Regions from separate parts of the Shewanella sp. SM71 genome, predicted to be linked through region 2. Evidence: riboswitches for the same ligand, from Rfam matches in the RefSeq annotation. Region 2 holds a riboswitch; the other holds the start of a gene.
What was found. A riboswitch is a leader RNA that binds a small molecule or an ion and turns the genes downstream of it on or off. The one in region 2 is predicted to bind lysine.

Region 1: another riboswitch for lysine. It lies ahead of L5L97_RS07910 (Na+/H+ antiporter NhaC family protein); the one in region 2 lies ahead of lysC (lysine-sensitive aspartokinase 3).

What each region holds. Positions count from the first base shown of each region.
Region 1 covers NZ_JAKKRW010000006.1:152,677-161,104, forward strand. Annotated here, with positions in the region: gene L5L97_RS07900 (multiheme c-type cytochrome) at 1-2,026, shown strand, start outside; gene L5L97_RS07905 (M3 family metallopeptidase) at 2,231-4,381, shown strand; gene L5L97_RS07910 (Na+/H+ antiporter NhaC family protein) at 4,526-6,094, opposite strand; lysine riboswitch at 6,174-6,370, opposite strand; gene L5L97_RS07915 (electron transfer flavoprotein subunit alpha/FixB family protein) at 6,466-7,392, opposite strand; gene L5L97_RS07920 (electron transfer flavoprotein subunit beta/FixA family protein) at 7,393-8,142, opposite strand.
Region 2 covers NZ_JAKKRW010000014.1:13,502-21,929, reverse strand. Annotated here, with positions in the region: gene L5L97_RS14365 (S9 family peptidase) at 1-2,324, shown strand, start outside; gene arcA (two-component system response regulator ArcA) at 2,415-3,131, opposite strand; gene L5L97_RS14355 (DUF3293 domain-containing protein) at 3,720-4,154, shown strand; lysine riboswitch at 4,255-4,429, shown strand; gene lysC (lysine-sensitive aspartokinase 3) at 4,580-5,935, shown strand; gene L5L97_RS14345 (succinylglutamate desuccinylase/aspartoacylase family protein) at 5,937-7,058, shown strand; gene L5L97_RS14340 (zinc transporter ZntB) at 7,161-8,126, opposite strand; gene L5L97_RS14335 (YacL family protein) at 8,323-8,428, shown strand, end outside.

The DNA.
Region 1 (8,428 bases), on a different contig from region 2:
CGATGATGGTAAAGATGGTGTAGATGGAGCACCAGGAACGCCCGGTATCCCTGGAACACCCGGTGAACCTGGAACACCCGGAGAGCCTGGAACACCGCCCCCAGTCACCAGTTCTACTATGACTAACGTCAAAGTGATCAACTATAGCTTTGGCGAAGGCAGTATCACTTACGAATTTGAAATTACAGATGAAAACAATAACCTAATCAACGGACTGTTAAATGCTCAAGCCAAAGTGGCTGCACTAACAGATAAAGGCTTCATCACTAACCGCACCGAAGCTGATAAAAATGGTGTTGCAGATAACGTCCATATTGGCGGTGAAGCAACTCAAGCAACCGTCGGCGCTGAATTGACCGCTTTAGCTGATGGTCATTACCAATTTAAAGTACCAATGAAAGGGGTTAATCCAAGCACTGAAGGTATTGTTTGGTTACGTGTCGGTGGTAATAATGGTATTGCGACCTCTAAACCTCTGGTCGTTAACAAACCTGAAGGCACCCATTCAACCACAACTGATAGTTGTTACTCTTGCCATATCGACTACTCAACAAGCCCTCGTCGTCATGCAAGCTATGTCGCTACTGGCATGGACAGCGAAGTCACCTTCGTGGAAGGCTGTTTAGTGTGTCACGGTTCAGTTAGCCGCGCAGTTGTCAATGCTGAAGGTTTCTCTACGGGTGGCTATGCGACAAACACCCTATCTAAAATTGGTCATATCAATCACCAAGATTTTACTAAAGACTTTTCAGTACAAAACTGTACATCTTGTCACGTTGAAGCACCTAAAAACATCAACGTAGCTGGACCAGGTTGTATTGATTGCCATGACAGTGGTGGCGTACCAGGGGCTATTATCCCAAGTAATGGTGCGGATCTGCGCATTATGCACGAAAGCAAAGCGGGTATAACCGAACGCCAAGCGATTCGCGCTAAGTATAAATTAAGTCTATCAACACCTGTTAAAGTAGATGATATTTCTACCAAGACAGACCACTATGCGCCGACAGGTGCTGCGGCAGCAGTAACCGCCCCAGGCTGGTGTACAACACTGACAGTGAAAGACACCGATGGTAACGTCTTTAGCATTAAAGACAACTTTAACTATTCTAGCCCGCTAGTATATGACGCTAAGAAACCCGTAGTTTATGCGGGCGCTTATTTACATTCCTATGAAAATGGCAGCTTAGTGGGTCGCCCAGGTAACCGTACTAACTACTACTATGGTTACAACACTGACGGCACTAAAAATATCTGTCATTTACTGACAGATATCAGCGCAGTGAATGCTAACTATGTTTATTCTGCCCGCGTGACATTTAGTACCGCTGGTTGGATGGAATATGATGGCAAGCAACGCTACCAAAGTAATGGCAGCCTAAGAGCGACAGGTTATGATGGTTCTATGGGCATATCCTTTACGGCTTACTCAGATGTCGTTAACCCTGTCACCACTCAAAAGGTCTCTGGCTTCGAACGTCGTGAGATAGCGAGTACTAACAGCTGTACTACTTGTCACAACGATGCCACTGCGTTCCACAAAAATGGTGCCTTCGATGAAGGTGGTAAAGCTTGTATCGCCTGCCATGACAACGGCATGGAACGTACTTCAGCAGCCTTAGGCGCAGGTTTTGGTCCTATGGTGCACAGCTGGCACTGGGGTAATGGCGCTAAAGTCGGTGAAGTTAAAGCTGATGGAACTCAAGCGCAAACCGCTAACGGTGCAGGCGCGATTGAAGCCTCTACTAGCTGCGTTGCCTGTCATGAAAAAGCGATTGATTTAAGCAAAGTGCCAAATCAATACATCGCTGAGCCAGGTAGCAAAATGACAAGCCCAGTCACCGCTAACTGTTATGCCTGCCACACTAGCGATTCAGCTAAGGCGCATATGGCAAGCAACGGTGGTGAAATCAGCATACCAAAGGTTGCTGACTGGTTTAAACAACCGACCTCTGAATCTTGTGCAGTATGCCATGACACAGGTAGAAGTTCTGGTATTGATAAATACCACAAGTTTACTCGCTAATTAATCATCTCATCATCGCGTGATTAAGAAGTAAGTAAAAAGCGGTACCTATTTTCCCTGCAAGGAAATAGCCAAAGGAGTCTCGCTAATGCGAGGCTCCTTTTTTACTTAGACATTACCCGATAACAAGCCATTTTCAGTCCTATTTAAGTTACTAACGTTACAGTCCTAAAAAAACAACAATTCAAAGGAAGTCACTCAATTATGCGTAAAAGTTTTATTGCCATCGCCATCGGCGCCACTCTCACCGCCGGATTCATGGCAGGTTGCAGCAGCACAGAAACTAAAGCACCTAACGTTATCTCGGTACAAACCCAAAACCCGCTGTTCCAAGCCAGTAACCTGCAATATCAAGCCCCTGATTTTAGCCTCATCAAGAATGAGCACTTCGCGCCAGCCCTAGAGCAAGGCATGGCTGAGCAGTATCAAGAAATTCTCGCAATAGCCAATAATCCGGCAGCAGCAACCTTCGATAATACGATTGTCGCTATGGAGAAAAGCGGCGCCCTACTCAACCGTGCATCAAGCGTGTTTTATAATTTAGCAGGGTCGAATAGCAATCCAGAACTGCGTAAAATCCAAGGCGAAATGGCGCCAAAAATGGCGGCCCACTCAGATAATATCAACTTAAACCCAGCGCTATTTGCCCGTATCGAAGCCATCTATAACGACCGCACTAACTTAGGGTTAACTCCAGAAGCCGTACGTTTGGTTGAGGTATATCACCAACGCTTTATCATGGCTGGCGCTAAACTTACCGATGAACAAAAAGTTAAAATCCGCGCGTTAAATGAAGAACAATCAACACTAACGAATGAGTTCTCTCAGCGTTTATTACGCTTAACCAAAGAAATCGCCGTTGTGGTGGATTCAAAAAGTGAACTTGCTGGATTAACCGACGGTGAAATCACTTCAGCCGCGAACGATGCCAAAGCGGCTGGTCACGATGGCAAGTATCTGATTAACATCACCAACACCACTCGCCAACCTGTGTTGGCATCACTGGAAAACCGTGAGCTACGCCAGCGTATTTGGGAAGCCTCAGCGAACCGTGGCTTAACTGGTGAAAACGAAACTGCGTCACTCGTATCTCGTTTAGCGAAACTCAGAGCCGAGCGCGCAACACTATTAGGCTATGAAAACTGGGCAAGTTATCGATTAGCACCGCAAATGGCCAAAACACCCGAAGCGGTTTACAGCATGTTTGGCTCAATGGTGCCTGCGGTAGTTGCTAACACAGAGAAAGAAGCGGCCGACATTCAAGCGATGATCACTAAAACCGGTGGGAAATTTGAACTGGCACCGTGGGACTGGGAGTTTTACGCAGAAAAAGTCCGCCAAGAAAAATACGCCCTCGATGCAAATAGCATTCGCCCATACTTCGAGTTTAACCGTGTGCTCGAAGACGGCGTATTCTACACACTCAAAGAACTCTATGGCGTCACCTTAAAACCACGCCCAGATTTACCGGTTTACCATCCCGATGTGAAAGCCTACGAAATGTTTGATGCCGATGGCTCAAGCATGGCCATTTTCTACGCCGACTATTTTGCCCGTGAAGGTAAACGTGGTGGCGCTTGGATGAGTTCGTTCGTCGGTCAATCCTTCCTCGAAGGCACTAAACCTGTGGTCGTCAACGTGATGAACATAAAGAAAGCGCCCGAAGGTCAACCCACCTTCGTCAGCTATAACGAAGTCACCACTATGTTCCATGAAATGGGTCACGGCACCCACGGCATGTTCTCTAAAGTGACTTATCCAAGTCTGGCGGGTACCTCGGTTTCACGCGACTTTGTCGAATTTCCATCGACGTTTGAAGAAGATTGGGCAGCCCATCCAAAAGTGTTAGCGAACTACGCGAAACACTACGAAACGGGCAAACCCATTCCCGATGAACTGCTGCAAAAACTACTGAAATCTGGCAGTTTCAACCAAGGCTTTGACACACTGGAATACATGGCCGCTGCATTAGTAGACATGGAATGGCATTCATTAAGCCCAGAGACGCCGCTGCAAGATGTACCAACCTTTGAAGCCAATGCCCTGAAAAAGCACGGCTTAAACATCAGTGCCGTACCTCCGCGTTATAAGTCGACCTATTTTGCCCACGCCTTCCCCGGCGGTTACTCGGCAAGTTATTACGCTTATATGTGGAGTGAGATTTTAGCGGCGGATGCGTTTGCCTATGTACAAACCCAAGGCGGGCTCAATCGTGAAATCGGCATGAAGTACCGCAAAACGATCCGTGAAGTGGGTAATAGCATAGCGCCAATGGACGCCTACAAAAACTTCCGCGGACAAGAGCCAACCACGGAAGGCTTACTTAAACGCCGCGGTCTAGATCAAGCACGCTAAGCTAAGAGTTGATAGCCTTGATGCTATAGACTAGAGATAAAAACAAACTCAGCCTTAACCAAAAAAATCAGCCAGCATAATGCTGGCTGATTTATTTTGACTTATTTGTCGTGAACGTTTGCAGTGAAAGGTTTCAATTAACGTCTAGCTAATTGTGCCTTTAGATTTGATTTTAAGTACGATAATACTGATCACAAATGCCACACTACAAGCCACTAAACCCGCGACAACAGACTCGGTAAATCCAAGTGCCACATAACCCACTAAGCTAATAAACGCCGCAATAAGTGCATAAGGTAGCTGAGTTACCACATGGTCGATGTGGTGGCAACTGGCGCCCGTAGACGACAAGATAGTCGTGTCGGAAATTGGCGAGCAGTGATCGCCAAATACAGCCCCCGCCAGCACAGAGGCAAGCATAGGCAACATCATGCCAGTGTGGCTTCCCATCGCCATATCAGCAGCAATCGGCAACATGATCCCGAACGTACCCCAGCTAGTACCAGTTGAGAACGCGGTAATACCTGCTAGCACAAACATTAAGGCGGGTAAAAACGCGAACGGAATATTTCCTGTTGCTAAACTCGCCATAAACTTACCGGTTTCGAGTTGACCAATCACACCTGCGATTGTCCAAGCAAATAACAGGATATAAATCGCTGGCAGCATAGAGCGAGCGCCCTGCACTATACCTTTGACTATCATCAATTTCTCAACGCCTTGCACTAAATTCAATATCAGCGAAACCGCTAGACCAATTAATGCACCAAAGAAAAGCGATGAACTGACATCGGTTTTCTCAAAAGCAGAAATAATATTAAATTCAATCCCTTCCGCCGCGAGTACTTGAGCGCCACTGTTAATCATAAAATAGAGGGTTGCAAATACCAACACGGTAATCGGCAGAAATAGACCTAAAATCTTACCGGTTTCGGCTTCAGGTAAATCCGCGTTCGCCCCAGGCGGTAATCCTTTAGACTCATCGTATAAATTACCACGTTGGGCATTGAGCTCATGCTCACGCATTGGCCCAACATCTAATCCCATAAAGACAACAAAAAGTAATAATAACAAGGAGAAGATTGCGTAAAAGTTCATCGGGATCATTTGAATAAAAATACTCAAATGACCCGTATCAGCAAAACCATGGGCAGTTAATATCCCGCCAATGAGTGCGATAATATAAGCGCCCCAGCTCGAAACTGGAGAAATAACGCACACAGGCGCGGCAGTAGAATCTAATAAATAAGCTAACTTAGCACGGGAAACATAATAACGATCGGTAACAGGTCGAGCGACCGAACCAACAACTAAACTATTGAAATAATCATCAATAAAAACTACGCAACCTAAAAACATGGTCAATAGTTTAGCATCACGTTTATTACGTATATGTAAACGAGCCCAATCGGCAAAAGCCCGCGCGCTGCCACTTACGGTAATTAACGCTGTAATCATTCCCAGTACAATTAAGAAACCGAGAATATATAAGTTCCACGAATTTAGACCTTTATCAGTCCAAAAAAGCCCTTTAACGCCATTAAATACAAACTCACCCGTTGCTAAAGGTGAAAATTGATTGAGCAATAAAGCACCAATTAAAATACCTAACCCCAAAGAAAGCAGTACACGGCGAGTCAAGATCGCCAACACGATAGCCACCGCAGGCGGCAACAAGGAAAGTGCCGAATCGGCATAATTCATAACAGTCATTGATTATTATCTTCGTTAAATACGAATGGAGGGCGACTGAACTGGTGGGAAAAGGCAATAGATACCCAAGGTCACCTGTCCTATCAGTAGCGCTCCATAGTAACTATTCCCAATATCCATATCGGAAAATACTATGGCAGTGCTGCACCTATTAGGTACAACCCCAGCAGTTGATCGTGATAAATCGAACCACTTCGGCACCAAATCCTTTCGCAATCGATCAACGGAATCACCCTACTGATCACTACTAATATTTGGCGCGCCTCTACTTCTAAGAACGCCCTTGCACGGGCGTGAGGCACATAAAAACATAAGCGGCTTAGCAGATGCTACCGCAAAGCCACTTAATGTGACCTAGATCACAGATAAAATCAACTGAGACTTGTAATCAGCTCAGGAACCGCCTCAAACAGATCTGCAACGAGTCCATAATCGGCAACTTGAAAAATCGGCGCTTCAGGATCTTTGTTGATTGCAACGATGACTTTAGCGTCTTTCATGCCGGCTAAATGCTGAATCGCGCCAGAAATACCGACGGCAATATACAAGTTTGGCGCAACGATTTTACCGGTTTGACCCACTTGTAAATCGTTAGGCACAAAACCTGCGTCAACTGCGGCGCGTGATGCGCCAACTGCTGCACCGAGCTTGTCAGCAAGTTGCTCTAACATGCCGAAGTTTTCACCACTGCCCATGCCTCGGCCGCCAGATACGATAATGCCAGCATTGCCTAACTCTGGACGGGCAGAAACTGTCAGCGATTGAGAAACAAACTGAGTTCTCGCTTCAAACACTTTATCAAGTGTCGTCACAGCCGCACTGTTACCTTCTGGCGCAGCGTCAAACGCACTGGCGCGCACTGTCATCACTTTAATGGCATCATGGCTTTGCACTGTCGCTAAGGCGTTACCCGCATACACAGGGCGCACAAAGGTATCGGCATTGACGACGGTAATAACTTCTGAGATTTGCGCGACATCTAATAATGCCGCAACGCGCGGAAGCGTGTCCTTACCTAAACTTGAAGCCGAGGCCAGAATGTGACCATAGTTTGGCGCTAAGTCCACCAGCAATTTGGCAAAATTTTCCGCTAAATGCGCTTCATACACGCTGGCATCGGCAACGAGTACTTGGCTAACGCCTTGTAGTGCCTGCGCCGCTTGGACAACCGCGCCACATTGGTGACCCGCAACCAAGACATGTACTTCATCGCCTATGGCGCGGGCGGCGGTAACAATTTTTGCCGTATCGAGTTTCAGTGCAGCATTATCATGTTCAGCTAATACTAAAATGGCCATTTAGATCACCTTCGCTTCATTTTTTAACTTTTCAACTAGCTCAGCTACCGACGCTACCATGATGCCCGCTTTACGTTCAGCTGGCGGAGTGACCTTCACAATCGTTTGGTGACTCTTTAACGTCACGCCTAAGTCTGCCACAGTAAATACTTCTAATGGCTTACGCTTGGCTTTCATTATGTTAGGCAATGAAGCGTAACGGGGTTCGTTCAAACGTAGATCGGCAGTCACGACAGCAGGTAAAGGCAGTTTGAGAGTTTGCATGCCGCCGTCAATTTCACGGGTGACTTGTAATGTATTCGCTTCTAATTTGATTTCTGAAGCAAAGGTCGCCTGTGGCATATCCATTAACGCGGCAAACATTTGGCCAGTTTGGTTATTATCACCATCGATGGATTGCTTACCAAAAATCACCAGCTCTGCTTGTTCTTTGTCTTGTACCGCTTTGAGCAATTTGGCGATAGACAATGGCACGAGCTCTTCTTCAGTATCGATATGAATCGCACGATCTGCGCCTAATGCAAGCGCGGTACGCAGTTGTTCTTGCACGGTTTTATTACCAATACTGACAACAACCACTTCAGTAGCGCTACCCGCTTCTTTTAAACGAACCGCTTCTTCTACTGCGATTTCACAAAAAGGGTTCAACGCCATTTTTAGGTTTGCAGTGTCAACACTTGTATTGTCAGCTTTGACCCTGACCTTCACATTGGCATCAACAACGCGCTTAACGGGCACCAATACTTTCATAGGGTTTCCTTCCTACACTTTCATGTACATGGACAAAACATTGGTTAATACCAATGCAGGATAGAGCAACTTTACGTCCTGTTAACGTTAACGTCAACCAAAGTCAAACGCCTGTTTGTATTTTTTAATCCGCTGCAACGGCCACTTTTTTGGACACTTATTTGAGGGAATAAGAAAAGTTCAAAAAATAAATAATATTTAATTTCCTTAAAACGCATAATTTTATTTGATTCGAGCTATATTAGTTTCTATCATTTAGGTGTTGTTCACCATTATCCTGTATTAA
Region 2 (8,428 bases):
TGATTAAAAATAGGTTAACTTGGTTTCCTGCGTGCTCACTTAAGGTGCGCGCCGTTCCCCTACTGATAGCGAGCCAAATGGCCATGATTTCGACAGCTATGTTTTCAATTACCCCAGCTTTTGCAATGGAAGGCGGCAAACTGCCACTGACGATTGAGCGAATGAATGCCTCGCCCGCATTAGCGGGCACCAGTCCTCGTGGTTTGAAACTGTCACCCGATGGTCAGCGCGTCACTTATCTTGCGGGCCGTAAAGACAATCAAAACTTTTATGATCTCTGGCAGATGGATGTAAAGACGGGCAAATCTAGCCTATTGCTCAATGCCGATAAGTTGGCAAGCAATGAATTATCCGATGAAGAAAAGGCCCGCCGCGAACGCCAACGTATTTATGGCGAAGGCATTATGGAGTACTTCTGGGCCGATGATAGCCAAGCGCTATTAATTCCGGCTGCTGGTAATCTGTATTATTTTTCATTAGTGGATAACAGAGTCAGCCAACTTCCCATTGGCGAAGGGTTTGCCACAGATGCGCGCCTATCACCCAAGGGACATTTTGTGTCTTTCGTGCGGGATCAAAATCTGTATGTGTTAGATCTGGCGACCAAAAAACTCCAAGCTATGACAACCGATGGCGGCGGGGCGATTAAGAATGCCATGGCCGAGTTTGTCGCTCAGGAGGAAATGGATCGCATGACGGGTTATTGGTGGGCGCCCGATGAATCGGCCATCGCATTTACTCGTATTGATGAGTCCGGTGTCGAGCAAGTAACCCGTAACGAAATCTATGCTGACGGTATTAAACTTACTGAGCAGCGCTATCCCTATGCCGGCAAAAACAATGTCGACATCGCCCTCGGTGTGGTCACGTTAAAAGATAAGGCTATCAATTGGGTGAAGTTGCGCGAAGATCATAGCGAAGAGAATAGTGCAGACAAGAGCAAAGATATTTACCTGCCGCGGGTCGATTGGTTGCCCGATAGCAAACATTTGTCGTTCCAGTGGCAGAGCCGCGATCAACATCAGCTAGATTTGCAACTGGTGGCGTTAGATTCACTGGCTAAGCCAAAAACCTTAGTGAAAGAACGCAGTAACGCTTGGGTGAACCTTAATAACGATCTGCACTTTTTAAAACAGCAATCGGCTTTTATTTGGGCATCTGAGCGTGACGGCTTTAATCATCTGTATCTTTTTGACTTAAAAGGCAAACTTAAAACGCAATTGACTCAGGGCGAGTGGGCTGTCGATGCGTTGGAATACATAGATGAAACCGCTGGTTGGGTATATTTCACTGGCCGCAAAGATACGCCAATCGAGAAACAACTTTATCGCGTGCCTTTAGCGGGTGGCAAGGTTGAGCGGGTAAGCAAGCAAGCGGGCATGCACGATCCTGTGTTTGCCGACAATCAAAGTGTGTATCTGGATTATTTCAATAGCTTATCTCAGCCACCGCAAATCAGTTTACACGGTGACAAGGGCCAGCAACTGGCTTGGGTTGAGCAAAATGAAGTCAAGCAAGGCCATCCTTTATATGACTATGCGGGTCTGTGGCAACTCCCTGAATTTGGTGAACTGAAAGCCGAAGATGGCCAAGTGTTACAAACCCGTTTATTCAAACCTGTGCCGTTTGATGCGAGCAAGAAATACCCTGTCGTTGTGCGGGTTTACGGTGGGCCGCACGCCCAGTTAGTGACCAACAGTTGGAGCGAGCAGGACTACTTTACCCAGTATCTTGTGCAACAAGGGTACGTAGTATTCCAATTAGATAACCGCGGCAGCGCCCACAGGGGCACAAAGTTTGAGCAAGTGATTTATCGTCACTTGGGCGAAGTTGAAGTCAAGGATCAAAAAGTGGGAGTGGACTATTTACGGAGTCTGCCATTTGTCGATGCCGATAATGTAGCAATTTACGGCCACAGCTACGGTGGTTACATGGCCTTGATGAGTCTATTTAAGGCGCCAGATTACTTTAAAGCCGCGATTTCTGGCGCACCTGTAACCGACTGGCGCTTGTATGACACCCATTATACTGAGCGTTACTTAGCCCATCCTGAGGGGAATGAAAAAGGTTATGAAGCCAGCAGTGTGTTCCCTTATGTGAAAAACTATCAAGCGGGTTTGTTGATGTATCACGGCATGGCCGATGATAACGTCTTGTTTGAAAACAGCACTCGGGTTTATAAGGCGTTGCAGGATGAGGGCAAACTGTTCCAGATGATCGATTATCCTGGATCTAAACATTCGATGCGTGGCGAGAAAGTGCGTAATCACTTATATCGCTCACTGGCCGATTTCCTCGATAGGCAGTTGAAAAACGCCAAATAGCAGGCATAAAAAAAACCAGATCCTAGGATCTGGTTTTTTGTGAATCGATTCTTATCAAACCAATTAATGCGGATGTCGCTTAGCGGGCGATTAGCCTTCTAAGTTACCGCAAAAACGATAGCCTTCACCGTGAATAGTCGCGATGATTTCTGGCGTATCTGGCAAGCTTTCGAAATGCTTACGGATACGACGGATAGTCACGTCTACAGTACGATCGTGTGGCTTAAGTTCACGGCCAGTCATTTTCATCAGTAGATCGGCACGAGTCAAAATTTTGCCTGGGTTTTCAACAAAGTGCAGCATAGCGCGGAACTCGCTACGTGGCAGTTTGTAAGATTCACCCTGTGGGCTCACTAATGAACGGCTGTTGATCTCTAAGCTCCAATCATTGAAGCGGTAGTATTCTACTGAGCTCTTTTCTTCGACTTCAGCGCCAGCGCTGTTGACACGAGTCAGAAGGTTACGAGCACGAATCGTTAATTCACGTGGGTTGAACGGCTTGGTAATATAATCGTCCGCGCCAATTTCAAGTCCAAGAATTTTGTCGACTTCGTTGTCACGACCTGTCAGGAAGATAAGACCGATGTTGTTGATTTCACGTAGTTCACGTGCCAACAATAGACCATTCTTACCTGGCAAGTTAATGTCCATAACGACCAAGTTAATTTTGTTTTCCTGCATAGCCTTATGCATTTCTGCGCCATCATTGGCCTCAGTTACCACATACCCTTCTGCCTCGAAAATACTTCTCAGCGTGTTACGGGTAACGGCTTCATCTTCAACGATCAGAATGTGCGGATTTTGCATATTATTTACCTAAATTTTAATCAGTTTATACTAACCAATAAGAGCAACTTACTTCGGGCTCTTATATTCATAAAAGCGTTGATACTTCCTTGAACTGCTTTGTGCTCAAAAGGAAAATCTTTACGGTGACATCTATATCTGGATGTAGATTAAGTGCACGTTTAAGTGTAATACGAGAAAACGTAATCAGTACCAACTTCGATAAGCAATAGTTAGAATAAGTTCCTTAACTATTGTTTTTTTTAAATGTTTAAAAGACAAATCAAATGTAGAACAGATTTTAAACAGATGCCCGGTCAGTTCACGTTACTTTAAGCGATATATGTAACAAACTGTATTGAACGATAAGCATCTTGCTCAATCTGTTTCAACTCACCAGTACGTACATTGTACTCGTTTTAGTCATTTGTTAACAAATGAAATGTTAACAAATTTTAGGTGAGCAGGGGTTTTTACCATGATATTTACTTTAGCTATTGATTAGTATAACTAATGTATTTCTTATTCCTGTGAGCCAGTTCACGCCTCTTTGGATTTTACAATCACTCTGCTACACTAGCTTGGGTTCATTTTTCGACTAGACTACCAATGGACAATACGACTCAAAATTTGTGGCAATGTTACCAAGCGCCGTTGTTTTTGCTGACTCAAGCATTATCCTGTGATTTTTCCTTTGCTGTTATTACCGCTCATAATCCCGCTTCAAAGCTTCTCTCTCCTAGCCAAAACCGTTTACTCGATCGCCAACTTCTCCGTGAAATTGAATTACTCGGTAGCCCTTATCGTGCTTTAGTGGGCGCAGCACCGGATTTATCCCACATGGAAAAAAGTTGGGCCGTGTTTATCGATAGAACGATGGCATTGCAATTGGGTAAGAAATTTAATCAATATGCGATTTATGTTGTCGAACAAGGGGATGTGAGCTTAGTGCCTTGCACCTTGGATGGACATGATGAAGTGTGTTTAGGTAAATTTAGAGATTATGTGCAGCTGGTATACGAGCTACCCGATTTGAACACTTAGTTGTTTTCAAAAGATTTTATTTAAATTGTTCATTTGTTATGAAATTAGCATTGACTTCATTAGGGGTTTATTGCTACTTTTTTCGTCCCTTTCCTAGGAAAGGAACAGAAGAGGAGCGTTAACTAGGTAGTCGGTCAGAGGAGCACAAACTCCAGCGATGACTGATGAGGGAGATTAACGCCGAGGCATAGATATGGTTGCTGCATGTTTATGTCGGTCGCTCAGGCTGAATCCTGACGATTGTCACCTGTAATTGGTGGAGAGCTTCTGGTGACGATTGCTGTTTCCCTTCTTTTGGGGTGCGTTATCATTGAGCACCAGGCTCTTCGAACGAAGTCAGTTCGGAGTGTGATCATGTTAGTTATTCAATATCTTATTCAATCTGCATTTATTTGTTGCCCTACGTGTTTCACGGAGGTGCGCTAATGTCCCTCGTTGTTGCAAAATTTGGTGGCACCTCAGTCGCCGACTATAACGCTATGAATCGCTGTGCCGATATAGTGTTAGCTAATCCTCATTGTCGTTTAGTCGTGGTCAGCGCTTCGAGCGGCGTGACGAATCTACTAGTGGAATTGACCCAAGAATCGATCAACGACGATGGCCGATTACAGCGATTAAAACAAATTGCCCAAATTCAATATGCGATTTTAGATAAGCTCGGTCGTCCTAACGATGTGGCCGCCGCATTAGATAAATTATTGAGTCGTATGTCGGTATTGAGTGAAGCGCTTGCATCACAACGCAGCAAAGCGACCATGGATGAGTTGTTGTCCCTCGGTGAGCAATGTTCTTCAGCGTTGTTTTCGGCGGTGATCCGTGAGAAAGGTGTCAACTCAAGTGCCTTTGATGTGCGCCGAGTGTTACGTACTGACAGCCACTTTGGCCGCGCCGAACCTCAGGTCGAGCAGATTGCGACTCTAGCTCGTGATTATCTACAGCCACTGTTAGCGGAACAAGTGATTGTCACGCAAGGCTTTATCGGTGCCGATGACGCCGGTCAAACGACCACGTTAGGTCGCGGCGGTAGTGATTATTCTGCTGCGTTGTTAGCCGAAGCGCTACGCGCCTCAGCGGTCGAAATTTGGACCGATGTCGCTGGGATTTATACAACCGATCCGCGCCTTGCGCCCAATGCTTTTCCGATTGCCGAGATCAGTTTCAATGAAGCCGCCGAGATGGCGACCTTTGGTGCCAAGGTATTGCATCCTGCGACTATTCTTCCTGCCGTTCGTCAGCAAATTCAAGTGTTTGTGGGTTCAAGTAAAGAGCCTGAAAAAGGCGGGACTTGGATCCGTCATCAAGTGGAAGATGCGCCCGTATTCCGTGCTGTGGCTTTGCGCCGCGATCAAACCCTGTTAAATCTTCACAGCTTGCAAATGCTGCATGCGCAGGGCTTTTTAGCGGAAACCTTTGCGACATTAGCGCGACATAAGATCAGTGTGGATTTGATTACCACATCAGAAGTGAATGTGTCTCTAACCCTCGATAAAACCGGTTCAGATTCAAGTGGTCAAGGTCTGTTGAGTGAGGCATTGCTGCAAGAATTATCACAGCATTGTCGTGTGCGAGTTGAAGATGGATTGGCCTTAGTGGCGATTATCGGTAATCGTATTGCGACGACGCCGGGTATTTGTCGCCGTGTATTTGAAGTGTTAGAACCACACAATGTTCGGATGATTTGCCAAGGTGCCAGCCCACATAATCTGTGTGTGTTAGTGGCCGAATCGGAAGCGGCGCAAGTGGTTAAATCGCTGCATCAAAATCTGTTCGAAGGCGTTTAGTATGTTGCCGACAACATCGTCTCTGCAAATCGGGGAGCTTGCCGCAGGGCAAGCACTTACTTTGCCTATCTACCATTTCAAACCGAGTGACGATAAGGCGACTGGCCCCAAAGTGTATATTCAGGCCAATGTCCACGGTGCTGAAGTTCAAGGTAATGCGGTGATTTATCAGTTGATGAAGCAGCTTGAACACTGTGACATCCGCGGCGAAATCACCTTAGTGCCATTGGCCAATCCACTCGGGATCAACCAAAAAAGTGGTGAGTTTACCCTTGGCCGATTTGATCCTATTACAGGCGCGAACTGGAATCGTGAGTATTTGAATCATGCAATCGATTTGCCGACTTGGTATGGGGAACATGCCAAGCTGAGTGATAGCGAACTGATCCAAGCCTATCGCAGTACTTTGGTTGAAGCTTGTCAGCAAAAATTGCGTCATGAATGGGGCATTACTACTGGCCATCGGCTCGCGGTTAATCTGCAGATTATGGCCCACAGCGCGGATATAGTGCTCGATCTACATACAGGTCCTAAATCCTGTAAGCACTTGTATTGTCCTGAATATGACTTAGCTGCTGCGCAGTTTTTGTCGATCCCTTATACGCTCATTATCCCCAATGCCTTTGGTGGCGCCATGGATGAGGCGGCGTTTTGTCCTTGGTGGCAATTGAGTGATTTTGCAAAATCTCAAGGGCGCGATTTAGGGGTTGCAGTGTCAGCGTTAACCTTAGAATTGGCGAGTCAAGAGCGTGTCTGTCTTGAGGATGCGTTGGTTGATGCTCAAGGGATTTTGGCGTATTTAAGCCACCGAGGCGTAATAGCTGAAACCGTTGCGCCTGCTAAAATGTCGCGCTTTGGTTGTTACCTTAAAGACTATAAAAAGTATCACGCGCCAAGTTCTGGCTTAGTGGAATACCTTGCACCTGTGGGTGAGCCATTGGCTGCGGGGCAGCCCTTAGTGAATTTGCTGCGAATGGATTTATACGGTACGGCGGATGAGCTAAAAACGGTCAGTTTGCCGCAGGACTGCGTGCCGATTTTGCACTTTGCTTCGGCGTCAGTGCACCAAGGAACTGAGCTTTATAAAGTGATGACCACTGTGTTTGAGTTGCCAACGACATAATCGCCCGCTTAGAGCATAAGCATTAGCTCATAACATTCAGCTTATAAGAATGAACGAAAACAACGCCAATCCTAATTGATTGGCTTTGTTGTGTTAAGGTGGCTATAACCACTTAAATCGATAAAACAGCGCCATTTGCAGGGCGACGAGTGAGATTAATATGCCGCAGAAGGTGGCGAAGGCCCAAGTGTTGTCCGCGCCCGGTATCCCGCCAATATTGACCCCAAGTAAGCCTGTTAAAAAGCCCAACGGTAAGAAGATTGCTGACACTAAGGATAAGAAGTATAAGCGTTTGTTGAGTTGCTCCGACTGCTGACTGAGTAATTCTTCTTGAGTCACATTGGCTCTATCGCGCAGGGCATCGAGATCTTCAATGGTGCGGATAAGTTTATCGTTTGTTTCCCTTAGCTTGAGTCGCTCAGTATCTTTAAATAGGCTGAATTGCTCGGAAATCATTTTCGAGAATGCTTCGCGCTGTGGGGCTAAATAGCGGCGAATGGCTACAGTTTGACGGCGCAGTTCGGCGATATCGGTACGTAAATCTTTCACATTGCCTGAGACGACTAGTTCTTCTAAATCAGAGAGCTGTTCTTCCAATTTATCAATAAACTCGACTTTACGATTGGTCAGTCGCTCGCAGATTGCGACGATAAAGTCCCCCGTAGTTGTAGGCCCATTTCCCTCAAGGATCAACTCGGCGACATCTTTGACCGACTGTAACTCGCGATCGCAGGTGGAAATGATCCGCTGTTTATCGGCATAGATACGCACAGCCACCATGTCTTCGGGAGCAGAATTGGGGTTGAGGTTAACGCCGCGTAATGCGAGTAATATGCCTTCACCTGTAATCACAGCGCGGGGACGAGTGTCTTGGGCGAGTAGGGCATCACTTTCGACCTTAGGCAGACCGCTATTGAGTATCCAGTGGCGTGCCTTTTTATTGCGATAGCGAAGGTGTAACCAGAGTAGGCCATCCTGAGGATCCCATTTTTCGATCTGTTCTAGGCTCAAGGTGGAACCCGCTTGGGCGCCGCTGAGCACTAAACTGTAGATAAACCCTTCGTGCATATCGCATTCCATTTAACTTTCAAAATCATCCAAACAAACTAACTGATTTTGTCATGAAAATGAAGTCAGTACTTATGCTTAACGACATGAGAAAAACGTAAATTGACATAAATTTGATGTGCTGAGGGATGCAAGCAACTTAGCCAAGGATAGGTTAAAATTAGCATTAGTAGGCTTAGATCAAAGAGACAATAAAATGGAATACGAATTTCGGCGTAACAGTTTAACTGGCACTTTTTTGGCTAGCTTTAGCATGGATCATGAAGTGCTTGGGCAATGGTTTACGGAAGAATTAGGGACTG